Regions from separate parts of the Acidovorax sp. GW821-FHT10E04 genome, predicted to be linked through region 1. Evidence: predicted binding sites of a transcription regulator. Region 1 holds the regulator's gene; each other region holds the start of a gene.

Region 1 (5,737 bases):
TCCGGGCCGGGTGGTGCGCCCCCTGGCGCTGCCCCCGGTTTTTTGCCCCATTGCTGAAGACACACCAAGCCAATAGGTCGACACCACCATGAAGCCACCCAGCGGGCCAGCCCGCAAGGTCATTCCGATTGCACCGGTTGCATCCGATGCCTCGTCCGAGGGCGAGATCGTCTCCTTGTACGAAGCGCAGAAGAAGATTTACCCGCGCTCCATCAGTGGCCTGTTCGCACGCTGGCGCTGGGGCATGGTGTTTCTCACGCAACTGGTCTTTTACGGCCTTCCCTGGTTCGAGTGGGGGCAGCGCCAGATGGTGCTGTTCGACCTGGGGGCACGGCGGTTCTATATTTTCGGGCTGGTGCTCTATCCGCAGGACTTCATCTATCTCACGGGCCTGCTCATCATCTCGGCGCTGTCGCTTTTCCTGTTCACGGCCGTGGCGGGGCGGCTGTGGTGCGGTTTCGCCTGTCCCCAGACGGTCTACACCGAAATGTTCATGTGGATCGAGCACAAGATCGAAGGCGATCGCAGTGCCCGGCTGCGGCTGGACAACGGGCCCTGGACCTTCGAGAAGATCCGCAAGAAGTTTCTCAAACAGGTGGTATGGATCACCGTGGCGCTGTGGACGGGGTTCACGTTCGTGGGCTATTTCGTGCCCATCCGCGAGCTCGGCGCGGAACTGCTGGCGCTGCAGGGCAACTGGCAGATATTCTGGGTGCTGTTCTACGGCTTTGCCACGTATGGCAATGCGGGCTACATGCGCGAGCAGGTGTGCAAGTACATGTGCCCCTACGCGCGCTTTCAGAGCGCGATGTTCGACCGGGACACCCTGATCGTGAGCTATGACGTGGAACGCGGCGAGCCGCGCGGCCCGCGCAACAAGACGATCGACCACAAGGCCAAGGGCCTGGGCGACTGCATTGACTGCACCCTGTGCGTGCAGGTGTGTCCCGTGGGCATCGATATCCGCAAGGGCCTGCAGTACGAGTGCATTGGCTGCGGACTGTGCGTGGATGCGTGCAACACGGTGATGGACAAGATGCACTACCCCCGGGGGCTGATCCGCTTTTCCACGCTGAACGGCGTGGCGCAGCGCTGGAGCCAGTCGCAGATCCTGCGGCGCGTCCTGCGGCCTCGCGTGCTGATCTACACCGCCGTGCTGGTGGCACTGTGCGTGGGCATGATGGCCAGCCTGGTCACCCGCACGCCGCTCAAGGTGGATGTGGTGCGCGACCGCGCGGCCCTGTCGCGCATCGTGGCGGGCGGCAAGCTGGAGAATATCTACCGCCTGCAGATCATGAACGCCACCGAAGGCCCCCAGCGCTACCGCATCGGCGCCCGCGGCCTGGACGGGCTGGAGGTGGCCTCTGAAGCCGAGGTGGACATTGGCCCCGCGGAGTCCCGGTGGGTGGCCGTGCGCCTGCAGATACCGTATGGCTCCGCGCCCCCGGGCTCCCATGCCGTGCAGTTCGATGTGCAGGCGGTGGGCGCTGCGGCCCATGTGACCGAGAAGTCCGTATTCCTGGTGCCCCGATGAGGCGACGTGCACCCCGGTGCACGGCCCCGGGGACGTTGTATGACCGAGAAGATTTTTGAGGAGCAAGCACCCATGCCATCCAATCCAGCCATCGGCTCCGCCCCCGCCACCGCTGCGCCCTGGTGGAAATTCGGCCACGTCTGGCTGATCATCGCCGGCCCTGCCATCGTCATCGTGGCGGGCTTTGTCACGCTGTGGCTGGCGATTTCGCGGCCAGACCCCGTGGTCGTCGAGGACTACTACCGCCAGGGCATCGAAATCAACAAGACGCTGGAGGCTCCGGAGAAGAGCCTGGCCCCGGCCATGAAGGGCCGCAACCACGCGGCGACACCGGTTCAGGACCAGCCACGCTGAAACCCCTGGCCGAGCAGCGGGTCTGCGCGGCCTTACCAGGAGACAACCCCGATGTGGACGCAACGCCTGATGTGGATTGCATGGCCCGCCTTTCTGATGGCGGGCGCGATGGAGATGCTGGTTTTTGCTATGGTGGACCCGCAGGACCTGCATTGGTTCGGGCAGCCGCTGGCCCTGTCGCGCCAGGGCGTCTACACGCTCGCGTTCTTTGCGTTCTGGGCCATCACCATGGCCTCCAGCGCGTTGACCACGCTGCTGGCAATGTCGCCCTTTGAACTCAACCGCTGCCCCGTGCCCGAAGGCGAGCGCCCTGATGATTGCCGAAAGACATCATCCTGCCCTTGAACAGCGCACCGGCCGGGCTCCGGTGGCAAGGCGTTGCCGGGACGGGCGGACCTGGCTCGCCTTGCTCAGTGGCAGGCGGACTGGTTGTTCACGATGCGCTTGAGCGCGTCGGTCTCGAGGATGCGGACATGGCGCTGCTTGACTTCGACAATGCCTTCTTCCACAAACTTGGAGAAGGTGCGGCTCACGGTCTCGAGCTTGAGGCCCAGGTAGCTGCCGATCTCCTCGCGCGTCATGCGCAGCACCAGCTCGGACTGCGAGAATCCGCGGGCGTGCAGGCGCTGCACCAGATTGAGCAGGAACGCTGCCAGGCGCTCCTCGGCACGCATGCTGCCCAGCAGCAGCATCACGCCGTGTTCGCGCACGATCTCGCGGCTCATGATCTTGTGCACGTGGTGCTGCAGCGCGGTGACCTCGCGGGACAATTCCTCGATGCGGTCAAACGGCATGACGCAGACCTCGGCGTCTTCCAGGGCCACCGCATCGCAGGTGTGGTGGTCATTCACGATGCCGTCCAGGCCGATGATCTCGCCCGCCATCTGGAACCCCGTGACCTGGTCGCGTCCGTCCTCGGTGGCCACGCAGGTCTTGAAAAAGCCGGTGCGGATGGCATAAAGCGAGGTGAACGACTCACCATTGCGAAACAGCGTACCGCCGCGCTTCACCTTGCGGCGAACTGCAACGACCTCGTCGATGCGGTGCAGTTGCTCTTCGCTCAGGCCCACCGGCATGCACAGCTCGCGCAGGTTGCAATTGGAACAGGCGACTTTGATGGTGAGCGGGTTCATAGGCACAGGGCGGAGTTAGGTTTCGAGCATACCGCCCGATGGCCGAAGAGGGAGTCTCTTGGAGGGCGGGCAGGCGACTGACATGCATCAAATTGTCGCTGTTCCGGCCACTCCATCACTTGATTCATGTCAAGGACATGGGGGGCAGCTTACGGCACAGTCAAGGTGTACGCAAGGATTCGCCCCATGACCGCTGTTTCGCCTGACCTGCTGCGCCGTTTTGACGTACCAGGCCCCCGCTATACCTCCTATCCGACGGCCGACCGGTTTGTGGAAGCCTTCGGCCAGGAGGACTACGCCCTCGCCCTCGAGCAGCGCCGCATGGGCACCCTGACCAAGGCGCTGCCCTTGTCCCTGTATGTGCACATCCCTTTTTGCGAGTCGCTGTGCTACTACTGCGCCTGCAACAAGATCATCACCAAGCACCACGACCGGGCTGAAGTCTATCTGCGCTATCTCAGCCGCGAGATCGATCTGCACACGGCGCACTGCGGCACGGGGCAGGTGGTGAGCCAGCTGCATCTGGGCGGCGGCACCCCCACCTTCCTGTCGGACGATGGCTTGCGGGAACTCATGGCGATGCTCCAGCGCAGCTTCACCCTGGCGCCGGGCGGGGAGTACTCGATCGAGGTGGACCCCCGTACCGTCAATGCCGACCGGCTTGCCGTGCTCGCGGAGCTTGGATTCAACCGGCTGAGTTTTGGCGTGCAGGATTTTGACCCCGAGGTTCAGAAGGCGGTGCACCGCATCCAGCCCGCCGAACAGGTGTTTTCGCTGGTGGAATCCGCGCGCTCGCTCGGCTTCGAATCGATCAATGTGGACCTGATCTACGGGTTGCCGCGCCAGACGCCGGAGTCGTTCGACCGCACGCTGGCGCAGGTGGTTCAGTTGCGGCCTGATCGCATTGCGCTGTATGCCTATGCCCACCTGCCGGAGCGGTTCAAGCCCCAGCGCCGCATCCTCTCCGCCGAACTGCCCGCAGCCTCCGGCAAGGTGTCGATGCTCTCCCGTTCGCTCGACGCGTTCATGGGCGCCGGCTATGTGTATGTGGGGATGGACCACTTCGCGCTGCCGGAGGACTCGCTGGCCGTCGCCAAGCGGCAGGGCCGCTTGCACCGCAACTTCCAGGGCTACAGCACCCAGCCCGACTGCGACCTGATCGGCCTGGGCGTGTCGGCCATTGGCAGGGTCGGCGCCACCTACAGCCAGAACGCCAAGACCCTGGATGAGTACTACGACCTGCTGAACCAGGGGCGTCTGCCCGTGGTGCGTGGCCTGGCCCTGACGCGGGACGACCTCGTGCGCCGTGCCGTCATCATGTCCTTGATGTGCCAGGGAGAACTGCTGTTCGAGCCCATGGAACAGGCCTGGCTCCTCGATTTTCGGCACTATTTCTCCGCCGAACTGGCGCAACTCGACACCATGGCCGAGCAGGGACTGGTCAAGGTGAGGCCCGACGGTGTCGAGGTCACGGCCATGGGCTGGTTCTTCGTGCGCGGCATCGCCATGGTTTTCGACCGATATCTGCAGGCAGACCGCAACCGCGCGCGTTTTTCACGCATCATCTGAATCCCATGCTTGCAACGGTTGCCTCGACTGCCTTGTTGATGGGGCTCGTTGGCGGGTCCCATTGCCTGGCCATGTGCTCGGCACCTTGTGGCGCCGTGGTGGGGCAGGGGAGCGCGGGCTGCGCATCCGCCCCGGGCGCCGGGGCGCCGGCGGAGGGGGCTCCCCCGAAGGTGCAGGCGGTGCGGTGGGCACCGCGCGGTGGCGTGGCCCGGCGGGCCGTGGCCTTTCATACGGGCCGCCTGACGGGATATGCCCTGGCGGGCGGGCTGGCCGCCCTGGCCATGGACAGCCTGGCGTGGCTCACTCAGCAGACCATGGCACTGCGCCCGGCGTGGACCTTGATGCACGTCGCGGTGATGGCGTGGGGGCTGATGCTGATGGTCCAGGCGCGGCAGCCGCTCTGGGTGGAGCAGGCGGGCCGTGGCGTGTGGGAGCGCGTGCGGCCTCTGGTCCGTGCCCCGGGAGGCATTCTTGCCGCGGGGTTTCTCTGGGCGCTGATGCCCTGTGGCTTGCTGTATTCGGCGCTGCTGGTGGCTGCCTTGAGCGGAGGGCCCCTGGAGGGCGCATTGTCCATGGCGCTTTTTGGCATTGGCAGCGGCGTCTGGCTGGTCGGCGGGCCCTGGGCCTGGACGCGGTTGCGGGCCCGGCTCAACACCGTGCGCGCGGACTGGGGGACGCGCGCCGCCGGTGGCCTGCTCTGCGCGGTGGCAAGCTGGGCACTGTGGATGGACCTCGTCTACAAACCCTCACTGTGGTGCCGCTAGCGTGCATTCGGGCCGCGGCGGCCTGAGGGCGAGGCGGTTTCGGTAACCCACATCCCCATGAGGGGGATTGTCCCGCCCCGTGGCTTCGGGCAGGCAAGTGTTGCCGTGCCGCCGCGGCGCGGGTGGGCTCCTTCGACAAGGCCTTCGAACTGGCGATAATCTGTGTAACTATTGGTGGCATTCACGTCTCCATGTTTCGCGCGCCCCGAAGTGAACTCCTCCATCCTCATCGATATCAGCCAACTGCGCGTCGGCATGTACATCCAGCTCGATGTGGGCTGGATGCACCATCCGTTCCCGGTGAGCAGTTTCCGGGTGGCATCGGCGGACCAGATCGCGACGTTGCGGGAACTGGGGCTCACCGAGGTGCGATACGTCCCCAA
Region 2 (5,737 bases), on a different contig from region 1:
CCCTGAAGGGGGACGCAGCCGGTGGCCTGGCAAAGCCAGATCCACGGGTGCACTGGCGGGGGGCGTGCCTGTTCCACGAGCTGTGGAATGTGGGATGCGCTGGTGCGCGGCGCCATCGAGAACTGAAATGAGGAACGGCTCCTTTCGGAGCCGTTCCTCATGGGGGATGGCGCTCAGTCCCTCACGACCAGCACCGGGATGTGCACCACGCCCAGCACGCGCTGCGTGACGCTGCCCAGCACCAGCTTTTCAAGCCCGCGGCGGCCGTGCGAGCCCATCACGATGAGATCGGCGCCCGTGCTTTCCAGCGCGCGCAGGATGCCTTCATGCACTGCGTGGCCTTCGCCCACCACGGTGGTCACCGGCACGCCAGCCTCGGCCATGGCCTTCTTGGTGGCATCCAGGGCGCTGTTGGCCTCGGCGGTGGCCGCGTTGATGTACTGGGCCTGGCCGTAGGCGAAATCAGCCCCCACGCCCGTGAAGGGATAGGGATCGACCACGTAGACCGCCGTCACGGCGCTGCCAAAGGTCTTGGCCAGGGCCGCGGCCTTGGAGACCGCGAGCATCGAGGTGTTGGAACCGTCGACTGGAACCAGAATGTGCTTGAACATGGTGCTTCTCCTTGAGTTGAGTGTGGGACCTGGCTTGTGGCCCGGCCATGGACATCAGTTTGAACGCCCACCATACCGCGCATCTTGATTCGCATCAAATCGGACGCACTCCCTTGCCGGCGTTCAGCGGCCCGCAGGGGCCTGCCCGACCACATCCGCCCCCTGGAAACCACCCCGGCGGCAGGTGACCACGAGGGTGTCGCGATACCCCCCCTCGCCCAGGGGCTGGATGGGCGTGGATTCATGGATCATGCGCGCATCGTCCAGCAGCAGCAGGGACCACGGCTCGGTCAGCGTGAAGCGCTGGCCGCTGGGGCCCGCCGCCTCGAATACCCGCGTCTCGCCGCCCTTGATGCCCTCGCGCCCCACGAGGAACACGGCCACCAGGTCGACGCCGTCGCGGTGGGCGCCCTCGGGGGTGGGCCGGCCAATGCCGTCGGTGGTGTCGATGCGGAACTGGTGGGCCTCGACGAACCAGGATGCAGGCGCCTCGGAGCGCGCAAACACGGCATCGGACACCCCGGCCAGCGCTGCCAGCAGCTGCTGCCACACCGGCCGGGCGACGGTGGCGGGCTCCATGGGGGCAAACCAGCGCTCCATGCCGCCATGCAGCGCGTTGTACTCCACAGGCTGCCAGTGCGCGCGGTGCGGCACCTGCCGCACCTGCCCGTCCTGCACCACAAAGCAGGCATGGCGGCGGCGGCGGTAGCGCCCGCCGTCCTTGAGGAAATCATCGGGGGGCAGCCCCGCCCAGTCGCCGTTCAGGCCCAGCAATTCCGGCAGGGCGCAGCCCGTCCAGCGGGCCACGTCCGCCGGCGACAGGACGGCAAAGCCGTTCTGCCGCAGCTGGCTGGCGACATCCTGGGGGGCGGTGAAGGGGGGAGAAAAAGTGACTTGGGCCATAGAGGCCCGAGCTTAACCGCTGGTGCCGGCACCGCGTCTGCGATGGCGCAAACGCGGTGCAGCGCGGCGCGGCCTTGCAGGGAGGTGCGCCGCGCGGTCCGTCAATCAGTCAGTCGCGGTGGCCATGTCCATGGCCCTTGCCATTGTTGCCGCGGCCCCGGTCATGGTCGCGGTCCTGCTTGCCGCCGTGGCGATGGTCGTCATCCCACCGGCGGTCATCGCGGCCAGGGCCCCGGTGCGGAGGGCCACGGCGTGGTGGCGGCTCCTGCACGAAGTACACCGGCTGGCTGCACGCGTTGTAGCGCGCGCAGTGCTTGCCCCAGTTCTTGGCATGGCCGGGCGGCACGTAGAGGTAGATCGGCGAGCGCGGCACCACGACCGCGGGGCGGTGGATGATGACCGGCTCGGCATACAGCAGCGGCGGCGGTGGCGCATTGCCGATGTTGATGCGGCCGTACACGCCGGGGGCCAGCTCGCCGCCCACCGTGGCATTGATGTAGGTCTGCGCATGCGCGCCGCCCGCCGCGGCGAGCAGCAGCGCGGCCGCCGCGCCAGACAGGAGGAGACGGATCGTGGACATCGTGGTCATGGTTGTGGTTTTCATCGGGAACTCCTTGCTTGTACCGCCCGGAACAGCACACGATGTGCGGCTGCGGTGCGCGGACCCTGATTTGTAACAAAGCCCGCCCTACCCTAAACCCGAATCCGCGCAAAAGATGTAAGCAAATGGCGACAGAACCGGGCTGCCCGCCGCCGCCCCACGCCGCCTGAGGCAGGTTCATCCGGCGGCCCGGCGTGCCCGGCAAATGCGTGCAGTCGCCGGGCTTGGAGTAGCATGTGCCACCACCCGCTTCGGTCCAGGAGACAGCGATGCCCCACGAACGCCGCCACTTTGTCCGCGTCGGCTTTGACGCGCCGGCCTTGCTGACCACGTCCACCGACGCCTTCAGCGTCCACGTGCAGGACCTTTCGCTCAAGGGCGCGCTGCTGGTGGCACCGGCGCAGGCGAACCTGCAGACCGGCATGCTGTGCCAGCTGACCATTCCCTTGGCCGAAACCGGCAACCACATCGCCATGTCCACCGAGGTCGCGCACGTGGAGGGGCTGCACACCGGTCTGCTGTGCCGCGGGATCGACCTGGACAGCGTGACCCACCTGCGCCGCCTGATCGAGCTGCAGCTGGGCGACCCCGCACTGCTCGAACGCGACCTGGGCGAGCTGACCGCGGCCTCCTCCCTTTCCTGAACAAGCGACGGCCCCCGGCGCCGAAGCCGGCCGGGCTTGCGGCGGGCGCAGGCACAGGCAGGCCCCGCCCTTGACCGCGCCGTGCCTGCCCGGGCTCGGCATGGCGACGGCATTCATCACGGCATCCCTCACGGCATCCATTCATTGACACTCATCAATTGACGTTCCGGCGGCACGCGCCATAATAGATTCATAAAACATGAATCTTTAAGCACCATGCAAGACCAAGCAACCACCGCAGCCACCATCGACGTGCGCGCAATCGCCCCCCGCGAGCGCCATCCGTCCATTTTTCTCGCCTTTGGCAAGCTGGCTGCCGGGCAGGCCATGGACCTGGTCAACGACCACGATCCCCGGCCGCTGTACTACCAGTTCCAGGAAGAACTGCCGGGCCAGTTCACCTGGAGCTACCTGGAGAACGGGCCCGCACAATGGCGCGTGCGCATCCAGAAACAACGCGCCCCAGGCCACGGCAGCGGGCAATGCTGCGGCGCTTGCGGCGGTGCGTAGCCCGGGCCGGGGCCCTACCGCCATGGCACTCCCTATCGGCATGGAAGAACCGCGCCCCGCCCTGTCCCGGGGGTTGGCCCTGTTCGCGCTCGGTTTCCGGCCGTTCTACCTGCTGGCAAGCGTGTTCGCAGCGCTGTCCGTTCCCTTGTGGGCGCTGCAGTTCTCCGGCGCGCTGGGCCGCCCCTATCTGGCGGGCCCGCTCTGGCATGCCCACGAGATGCTGTTCGGCTTCGCGCTGGCGGTCATCGTGGGCTTTCTCTACACCGCCGGCCGCAACTGGACCAACCTTCCCACCCCGACGGGATGGCGCCTGGGTGCGCTGGCCGCCCTGTGGGTGGCGGGACGGATTCTGGTGCTCACACCCTTCGCAGCCACGGCCGCCGTGGTGAACGTGGCGTTTCCGCTGGCCGCGGCGGCCAGCCTGGGCATTGCGTTCTGGAAGGCGCGGAACCAGCGCAACTATTTCTTTGTGGCGCTGCTCCTGCTGCTGGGCGCCGCCATGCTGCTTTTCCATCTGTCGCAGCTGGGCGTCTTTCCCGTCCCCGCAGGGCTCGGCATCCGGATCGCGCTGGACGTGGTTCTTTTCATCCTGGCCGTCATGGGCGGGCGCGTGATCCCGATGTTCACCAACAACGGCGTGGCGGGTGCGCAAGCAACCCGGCGGCCTGCCGTGGAAAAGGCCGCGCTGGGATCGGTGCTGGCCCTGCTCGCCGCGGACGCCACGGGCCTGGGCGGATGGCCACTGGCCACCATCGCGGCATTCGCCTGTCTGGCTCACACCTGGCGCTGGGCGCTGTGGCAGCCCTGGACGGCGCTGCGCGTGCCGCTGGTCTGGGTGCTGCACATGGCCTATCTCTGGATTCCCGTGCACCTGCTGCTTCGCTGCCTGGGCGACCTGGGCCTGGCGGCCTCCTCCCTGGCCACCCACGCCCTGACGGTGGGCGCGGTGGGCGGTCTCATCATCGGAATGATGACGCGCACCGCGCGCGGCCACACGGGGCGGCCCCTGCGCGCGGACCGCTGCGACACCGCCTGCTACCTGCTGGTGCTGCTGGCCGCCGCCGTGCGTGTGGCGGTGCCGCTCGCCAGCCCCGCGCAGACGGTGCACGCCAGCCTGCTGTCCGCCGCCCTCTGGTCGGCAGGCTTTGCGCTGTACGCCGTGCGCTACTGGCCGGTGCTGTCCCGCCCACGGGCCGACGGCCATCCGGGGTAGCGGCCGTGCGCCGCGCCGCCGTCAAGGCCATCTCCACTCCGGCGCCAGCCCACCGGGTCCGTGGTGCGTGCGTGGGCGCGTGCGCGCGGCTGGCCGTGCCCTCCCTCATGCCGGTGCGAAGAGGTAGTCCTGCAGCTCCAGCCGGCTTTGCACGCCCAGCCGTGTGTAGATCTGGCGGCGGTGGTAGGTGGTGGTGTTCTCGCTGATGCCCATCCGCGTGGCGATCTGCGCCTCGGGCAGGCCGCGCGCGAGCCAGTACGCAAGCTCGTGCTGGCGCTGCGGCAGGCCCAGCGCGCGCAACGCGGGCAGCAGCTGCGCCACGCGCGAGACCCGCTGGGTGATGTGGATGCCCGCCGCCCGGCCTTCGCCGGCCGCGGCGGCCATCAGCGTCGCGCGCAGCGAAAACGCGCCGCTGGCGTTGCGCAGGTCCAGCTGCGGCGGCGCGCGGACGCTGCCCCCCTGGCGGGCATGTTCCAGGCGCTGCAGCAGCGCCTGGAGCGCGGGCGGCAGTTCGGCACGCCGGTACCAGCGCGGCCCGAACGCCAGCGCCATCAGCCGGTCGGCCTGGGGCGATGTCCACAGCAGCTGCCCTTGCGGCGAGGCCACCAGCATGGCGCTTTCATGCACCACGCTGTCGTGCGCATCCACTTCGCCGGGCTGCAGGATGCGCGCCAGCCACGGCTCCAGCCGGGCCAGCAGGGCTGCGTCTTCGGCCCCGAAGCGCGGCGCCTGCGGCCTGCGATACAGCTTGAGCGCGCCCACGCCCGCCCCCTGTGGCGTGCGCAGCACCAGGCTCAGGCAGTCCAGCAGTTCCGCGGGGCGCAGCGCCAGGTTGTAGAAGTCGCTGCGCAGCAGCTCGCCCATCGGCACGGTGATCAGCTGCTCCATCACCTGCGGCCCATGGTCGTCGCGCACGGCGGCGGCGAAATCGTGGGCGCTGCGGCGGATCACCTTGTGCTCGCTCGCCCTCACCTGCGGCTCGAAGTACAGGTGCATCAAGTCACGCGCCAGCGATGGCTCGATGTACACATCCAGCGCGCCGTCGCTGCCAGGGTGGAAGTAGCCGCTCGTGTCGAAGGCGATCAGGTGGTGCAGCTCATGCAGCAGGGGTTCGATGAGCTGCGGACCGTTGACGTCCAGACAGGCCAGCTGTTGCAGGCGCGCCAGGGCGCGCCGCTGAATACGGGAAAAAGGCATGGAGTAGTTGAGTTATGTGCCACAGCGCATCCAGGCAATGCGTGGAGGCAAAGCTAGC
Region 3 (5,737 bases), on a different contig from region 1:
GTGGCCGATTTCAACGGCGACGGCCACCCGGACATTGCCGTGGCCAACGGGTGGGGCGGGCGAATGGTCCGGTTGCTGGGAGACGGCGCGGGCCGCTTTGCCGCCGCACGCAGCTACGGCATCCCCGAGCGGGACGCGCGCGCTGTGGCGGTGGCCGACTTCAACGAGGACGGGCGGATCGACCTGGCCGTCGCCTACGCGGATGAATCCAGCGTCTGGATCCTGCGGGGCGATGGCCAGGGCGGCTTCGTGTTGTCCACGCGGCTCGATACCGGGGCGCAGGTGCGCGCGCTGGCCGCTGGCGACCTCGACGGGGATGGCCACGCGGACCTGGCGGTGGTCAGCGAAACCGACCGGAGCGTCATGGTCTATCTGGGCCGGGGGGCGGGCGACTTCTCCCTGGCGGGCCAGGGTTTCTTTACCGGGCTGTCGCCCAGGTCGATCGTCACCGGGACATTTCGCGGGCCGGGCTACCCTGCCCATGCCGCCGTGTGGGCGCTGGAGACGACCAGCTCGCTCGAAGCCATCCGATGGGTGGGCGTCACGCCCCAAGGCGCCGTCGACATGCTGGACATGACGGTGTGGCAGGGCGTGCGGGGCTTCGCGCCGGTCGATGTCAACCAGGATGGGCGCACCGACCTGGTGGCCGCGACCTCGGCGGGCACCGTGGGCACTTCGCTGTCCGCCGCTTCGCAGCCGCTGGAGCCGGTCTACCTGCCTGTCTCGGCTGGCCCGCTGGGCGCGGTCGCGGGGTGGGGCGTCGCGGGGCGGGCGGGGGTGTTCACGGCCGCCGGCACGCAGATCGCGTCCCTGGCCGCGGCGCCCGGGCAGGCGCTGGGCGTGGTGGGACAGTACGGCGCAGGGCTCGCGGCCAAGGCGCTCGCGGCCGCGGATTTCGATGGCGACGGGCTGCCCGACGTGGTGGGCGCCGACGCGTCGGGTGGGATCGCCATCCTGCGCGGGCAGGCCGGGGTGGGCGCTCTGGGCCTGCCTGTCGCGCGGTTCGCCGGAGGCACGGCCGAGCAGATGGCGGTGGCCGATTTCAATGGCGACGGCAGGCCGGACGTCGCCATTGCCAACGGTATCGCGGGCATCACGGTGCTGATGAATGCCTCCCCGTCGGCCGATGCCGCATTGGCCTCCCTGGCGCTGTCGCAGGGTGTCCTCAGCCCCGCGTTCCAGCCGCAGGTAGTGGCGTATGCGGCTGGCGTGCCGCATGCGGTGACCGCGCTTTCCCTGACGCCCGTCGCCGCCGATGCCGGGGCCTCCATCACCGTGAACGGCACGCCCGTGGCCAGCAGCTCCGCGACGCCGCCCCTGGCCCTGGTGCCGGGTACCAATGTGATCCAGGTGGAGGTGCTCGCGCAGAACGGCGTGGCCCGCCGGACGTACACCATCACCGTGGTCCGCGACCAGACGGTCCGGCACGCGGTCACGGCCCTGGCGGGCTCGGGTGGCAGCATCGGCCCGGCCGGCACGGTCGACGTGGCGCAGGGACAGACGCAGGCCTTCACCGTCACGCCCGGCGCGGGTTACCGCATCGCGTCCGTGGCGGGCTGTGGCGGCAGCCTGGCCGGTAGCACCTACACCACGGCAGCGGTGACGGCCGCCTGCACCGTGCAGGCGCGTTTTGAAACCCTGCCCACACCGACGAACACCGGGTCGGGGCCCGTCAACGTGGGCGTGGTGGATGGCAGCACGGGCTGTCAGCTGGATCTGGCGGGCACCGGCCCGGTGGCGGTGCCGGCGCCGTACCCCGGCGCCACCTTGCCGCACGGGGCGTTCCGCCTGCGGCTCATCCATTGCCAGCCGGGTGAGACGGTGCGTGTGGCGGTGACCTTTCCAGACCTCACGGGCTTCACCGTGAAGAAGTACGGGCCCACACCCGACAGCCCTTCCTCCAGCCGATACTACGACCCCGTGAACCTGCAGATCAGCGGCAACACCGTGACCTACGATGTGACGGACGGTGGCTGGGGGGACGACAGCTTTGGCGCGCAGGATGGCACCATCAACGACCCTGTCGTCCCCGTGCTGCTGGCGCCTGGCCCGGTGGCGATCCCCACGCTGTCGGCCGGGGGCCTGGGTGGGCTGGCTGCCCTTCTGGGGTTGCTGGCCTTGCGGGGCGGCCGGCGCACGGCCCTGCGGGCCCACTGGGCCGGTACCTGGTCCGGAGTTTCGAGAGAAATCAGCCGCTAGCGCTTGATGGTAAAGCGCTGGAAGCTATAAAAATGGTAGCTAATGGGGAAGCCATCGGCTGGATGATTCGCTGACGCAGGTCAATCGGTGGGCGGGGGCAGTGTCTTGAAATCAGGCATACCCCGCCTCAAGTGCTCTGCAATTCGGAGGACATCCACCATGCGTCTCGACAAATTCACCACCAAGTTCCAGGAAGCCCTGAGCGATGCCCAGAGCATCGCCCTGGGCAATGACCACGCCTACATCGAGCCCGTGCACATGCTCGTGGCCATGCTCAAGCAGGACGACGGCCCCAAGGCGCTGCTGCAGCGTGCGGGCGCCAATGTGCCCGGCCTGCTGGCGGCGGCCGAGGCCGCCGTCAAGCGCCTGCCCCAGGTGCAGGGCAACGAGCAGGTGCAGGGCGGCCCGGAGCTCGGCCGCGTGCTGCAGGCCACCGAGAAGGAGGCCATCAAGCGCGGCGACCAGTTCATCGCCAGCGAGCTGTTCCTGCTGGCCGTGATCGACAGCAAGGGCGAGGCCGCCAAGATCGCCAAGGACAACGGCCTGACGCGCAAGAGCCTGGAAGCCGCCATCGACGCCGTGCGCGGCGGCCAGAAGATGGACAGTGCCGAGGCCGAGGGCCAGCGCGGCGCCCTGGCCAAGTACTGCATCGACCTGACCGAGCGCGCGCGCATCGGCAAGCTCGACCCCGTGATCGGCCGCGACGACGAGATCCGCCGCGCCATCCAGGTGCTGCAGCGCCGCACCAAGAACAACCCGGTGCTCATCGGCGAGCCCGGCGTGGGCAAGACGGCCATCGTCGAAGGCCTGGCCCAGCGCATCGTGGCCGGCGAGGTACCCGAGTCGCTCAAGAACAAGCGCGTGCTGTCGCTGGACATGGCGGCGCTGCTCGCGGGCGCCAAGTTCCGCGGCGAGTTCGAGGAGCGCCTGAAGACCGTGCTGAACGAATTGGCCAAGGACGAGGGGCAAACAATAGTCTTCATCGACGAGCTGCACACCATGGTGGGCGCGGGCAAGGCCGAGGGCGCGATGGATGCGGGCAACATGCTCAAGCCAGCGCTTGCGCGCGGCGAGCTGCACTGCGTGGGCGCGACCACGCTCGACGAGTACCGCAAGTACATCGAGAAGGACGCCGCGCTGGAGCGGCGCTTCCAGAAGATCCTCGTGGGCGAACCCACCGTGGAGGCGACCATCGCCATCCTGCGCGGCCTGCAGGAAAAGTACGAGGTGCACCACGGCGTGGACATCACCGACCCGGCCATCGTGGCCGCGGCCGAGCTGTCCAACCGCTACATCACCGACCGCTTCCTGCCCGACAAGGCGATTGACCTCATCGACGAGGCCGCGTCCAAGATCAAGATCGAGATGGACTCCAAGCCCGAGGTGATGGACAAGCTCGACCGCCGCCTGATCCAGCTGCAGATCGAGCGCGAAGCGGTGCGCCGCGAGAAGGATGAGTCCTCGCAAAAGCGCTTTGCGCTCATCGAGGAAGAGATCGCCAAGCTGCAAAAGGAAATCGCCGACTACGACGAGATCTGGCAGTCCGAAAAAGCCCAGGCGCAGGGCAGCGCGCACGTGCGCGAGGCCATCGACAAGCTCAAGTTCCAGATCGAGGAATTCACCCGCAAGGGCGACTTCAACAAGGTGGCCGAGCTGCAGTACGGCAAGCTGCCCGACCTGGAAAAGCAGCTGAAGGAAGCGCAGGCGCAGGAGGATGGCAAGGACGGCGCCCCCGCCACCCGCCGCCTGCTGCGCACACAGGTGGGTGCCGAAGAAATTGCCGAGGTGGTGAGCCGCGCCACGGGCATTCCGGTGGCCAAGATGATGCAGGGCGAAAAGGACAAGCTCCTGCTGATGGAGGCCAAGCTGCATGAACGCGTGGTGGGCCAGGAGGAGGCGATCGCCGCCGTGGCCAACGCCATCCGCCGTTCGCGCTCGGGCCTGAGTGACCCCAACCGCCCCACGGGCTCGTTCCTGTTCCTGGGCCCCACGGGCGTGGGCAAGACCGAGCTGTGCAAGGCGCTGGCGGGCTTTCTGTTCGACAGCGAGGACCACCTGGTGCGCATCGACATGAGCGAGTTCATGGAAAAGCACTCGGTGGCCCGCCTGATCGGCGCGCCGCCCGGCTACGTGGGCTACGAGGAGGGTGGCTACCTCACGGAGGCCGTGCGCCGCAAGCCCTACAGCGTGCTGCTGCTCGACGAGGTGGAGAAGGCCCACCCGGATGTGTTCAACGTGCTGCTGCAGGTGCTGGACGACGGCCGCCTGACCGACGGCCAGGGACGTACCGTGGACTTCAAGAACACGGTGATCGTGATGACGAGCAACATCGGCTCGCACCTGATCCAGGCCATGGTCGGACAGGACTCCGAGGACATCAAGGAAGCGGTGTGGGGCGAGCTCAAGAACCACTTCCGGCCCGAGTTCCTCAACCGCATCGACGAGACCGTGGTGTTCCACGCGCTGGACGCGCAGCACATCGCCTCGATCGCCAGGATCCAGCTGCAGCTGCTGCAATCCCGGCTGGCCAAGATGGATTTGGAATTGCAGGTGTCGGATGCGGCCTTGGCAGAATTGGCCAAGGTGGGGTTCGACCCGGTGTTCGGCGCGCGGCCGCTCAAGCGGGCGATCCAGCAGCGCATCGAGAACCCGCTGTCCAAGTTGTTGCTGGAAGGGCGTTTCCCGCCCAAGAGCGTGATTCCGGTCACCGTGAACCCCGTGCTGGAGCCGGGTGTGTTCCAGTTCGGCGTGGCCCCGCAGGAGTGATGTGGGCCGGGAAAGGGATTGCGGCGCTGGCCAGGGCTGCAATCCCGACCCCAAGTTGTGAAGGAGAGGTGTCGTTTGAATGAATTTGTTGCGGGCGTTGTGCGCCTGTTGCTGCGGGTGGTGGTCATCGCCATGGGCTTGGTGCTGTTCGCCAGCCTGCTGGTCGCCGTGATGGTGCTCGCGCTGGTGTGGGCGCTGCGCGCAGGCTGGGCGCGCCTCACCGGCCAGCCGGTGACCCCCTGGGTGATGCGCATGGACCCCCGCACGGGTTTCAGCACCGTGTTCCGCTCCACCGAGCGCTGGTCGTCCGGCCGCCGTGGCCCGGCGCCCGCGCCCGACGATGCCGGCGGCGAGGCCGCGGCCGCGTCGCGCCGTGGCGGCATCCTGCCCGGCGCCGCCGAGGTGACCGACGTCGAAGCGCGGGACGTGCGCTGACCCGGCGCCGCACCCTGCCTTCTTGCACTGCGCGGCGCCCCCGCCTGCGCGGCCCGTCCGCGCCCTGCCTCCCCGGTTTTTTCGTGGCGCGCCTGTCGGGGCGTCTTCTATGATCCGACCATGACACCTGCCGATATCCACGCCCACTTCGATCTTCAACGCCAGGCCAGCCGCGAGCATGTCGATGTGCCGCTGCTGGTGCGCCGCGAGCGGCTGCTGCGCCTGTCCAAGATGCTCGACGAGCACGGCCCGGTGCTGGCGGCTGCGGTGCAGGCCGATTTCGGCATGCGGTCCCCGCGCCTGACCGAGGTGGCCGATTTCTTCGTGCTGCGCACCC

Evidence for each region. Region 1 encodes FNR, which switches genes on or off when oxygen is low (the NO sensors DNR and NnrR bind a similar motif). Its sites were predicted from a motif close to TTGATNNNNATCAA; they were not measured.
Region 2: AC07OC_RS04700 (DUF2249 domain-containing protein) is a predicted target of FNR. The motif match lies at 2,904-2,917, and genes of this name have one in related genera.
Region 3: clpB (ATP-dependent chaperone ClpB) is a predicted target of FNR. The motif match lies at 2,270-2,283, and genes of this name have one in related genera.

What each region holds. Positions count from the first base shown of each region.
Region 1 is NZ_JBWKMT010000002.1:409,877-415,613, forward strand. Features, by position in the region: gene ccoG (cytochrome c oxidase accessory protein CcoG) at 89-1,534, shown strand; gene AC07OC_RS06875 (FixH family protein) at 1,607-1,888, shown strand; gene AC07OC_RS06880 (hypothetical protein) at 1,940-2,233, shown strand; gene fnr (fumarate/nitrate reduction transcriptional regulator Fnr) at 2,299-3,021, opposite strand; gene hemN (oxygen-independent coproporphyrinogen III oxidase) at 3,208-4,590, shown strand; gene AC07OC_RS06895 (sulfite exporter TauE/SafE family protein) at 4,596-5,354, shown strand; gene AC07OC_RS06900 (cyclic di-GMP phosphodiesterase) at 5,565-5,737, shown strand, end outside.
Region 2 is NZ_JBWKMT010000001.1:1,031,295-1,037,031, forward strand. Features, by position in the region: gene AC07OC_RS04680 (universal stress protein) at 174-611, opposite strand; gene AC07OC_RS04685 (2OG-Fe dioxygenase family protein) at 735-1,514, opposite strand; gene AC07OC_RS04690 (hypothetical protein) at 1,624-2,118, opposite strand; gene AC07OC_RS04695 (PilZ domain-containing protein) at 2,385-2,759, shown strand; gene AC07OC_RS04700 (DUF2249 domain-containing protein) at 2,976-3,269, shown strand; gene AC07OC_RS04705 (NnrS family protein) at 3,292-4,482, shown strand; gene AC07OC_RS04710 (helix-turn-helix transcriptional regulator) at 4,588-5,679, opposite strand.
Region 3 is NZ_JBWKMT010000004.1:366,335-372,071, forward strand. Features, by position in the region: gene AC07OC_RS15140 (IPTL-CTERM sorting domain-containing protein) at 1-2,199, shown strand, start outside; gene clpB (ATP-dependent chaperone ClpB) at 2,359-4,965, shown strand; gene AC07OC_RS15150 (hypothetical protein) at 5,041-5,400, shown strand; gene AC07OC_RS15155 (coniferyl aldehyde dehydrogenase) at 5,521-5,737, shown strand, end outside.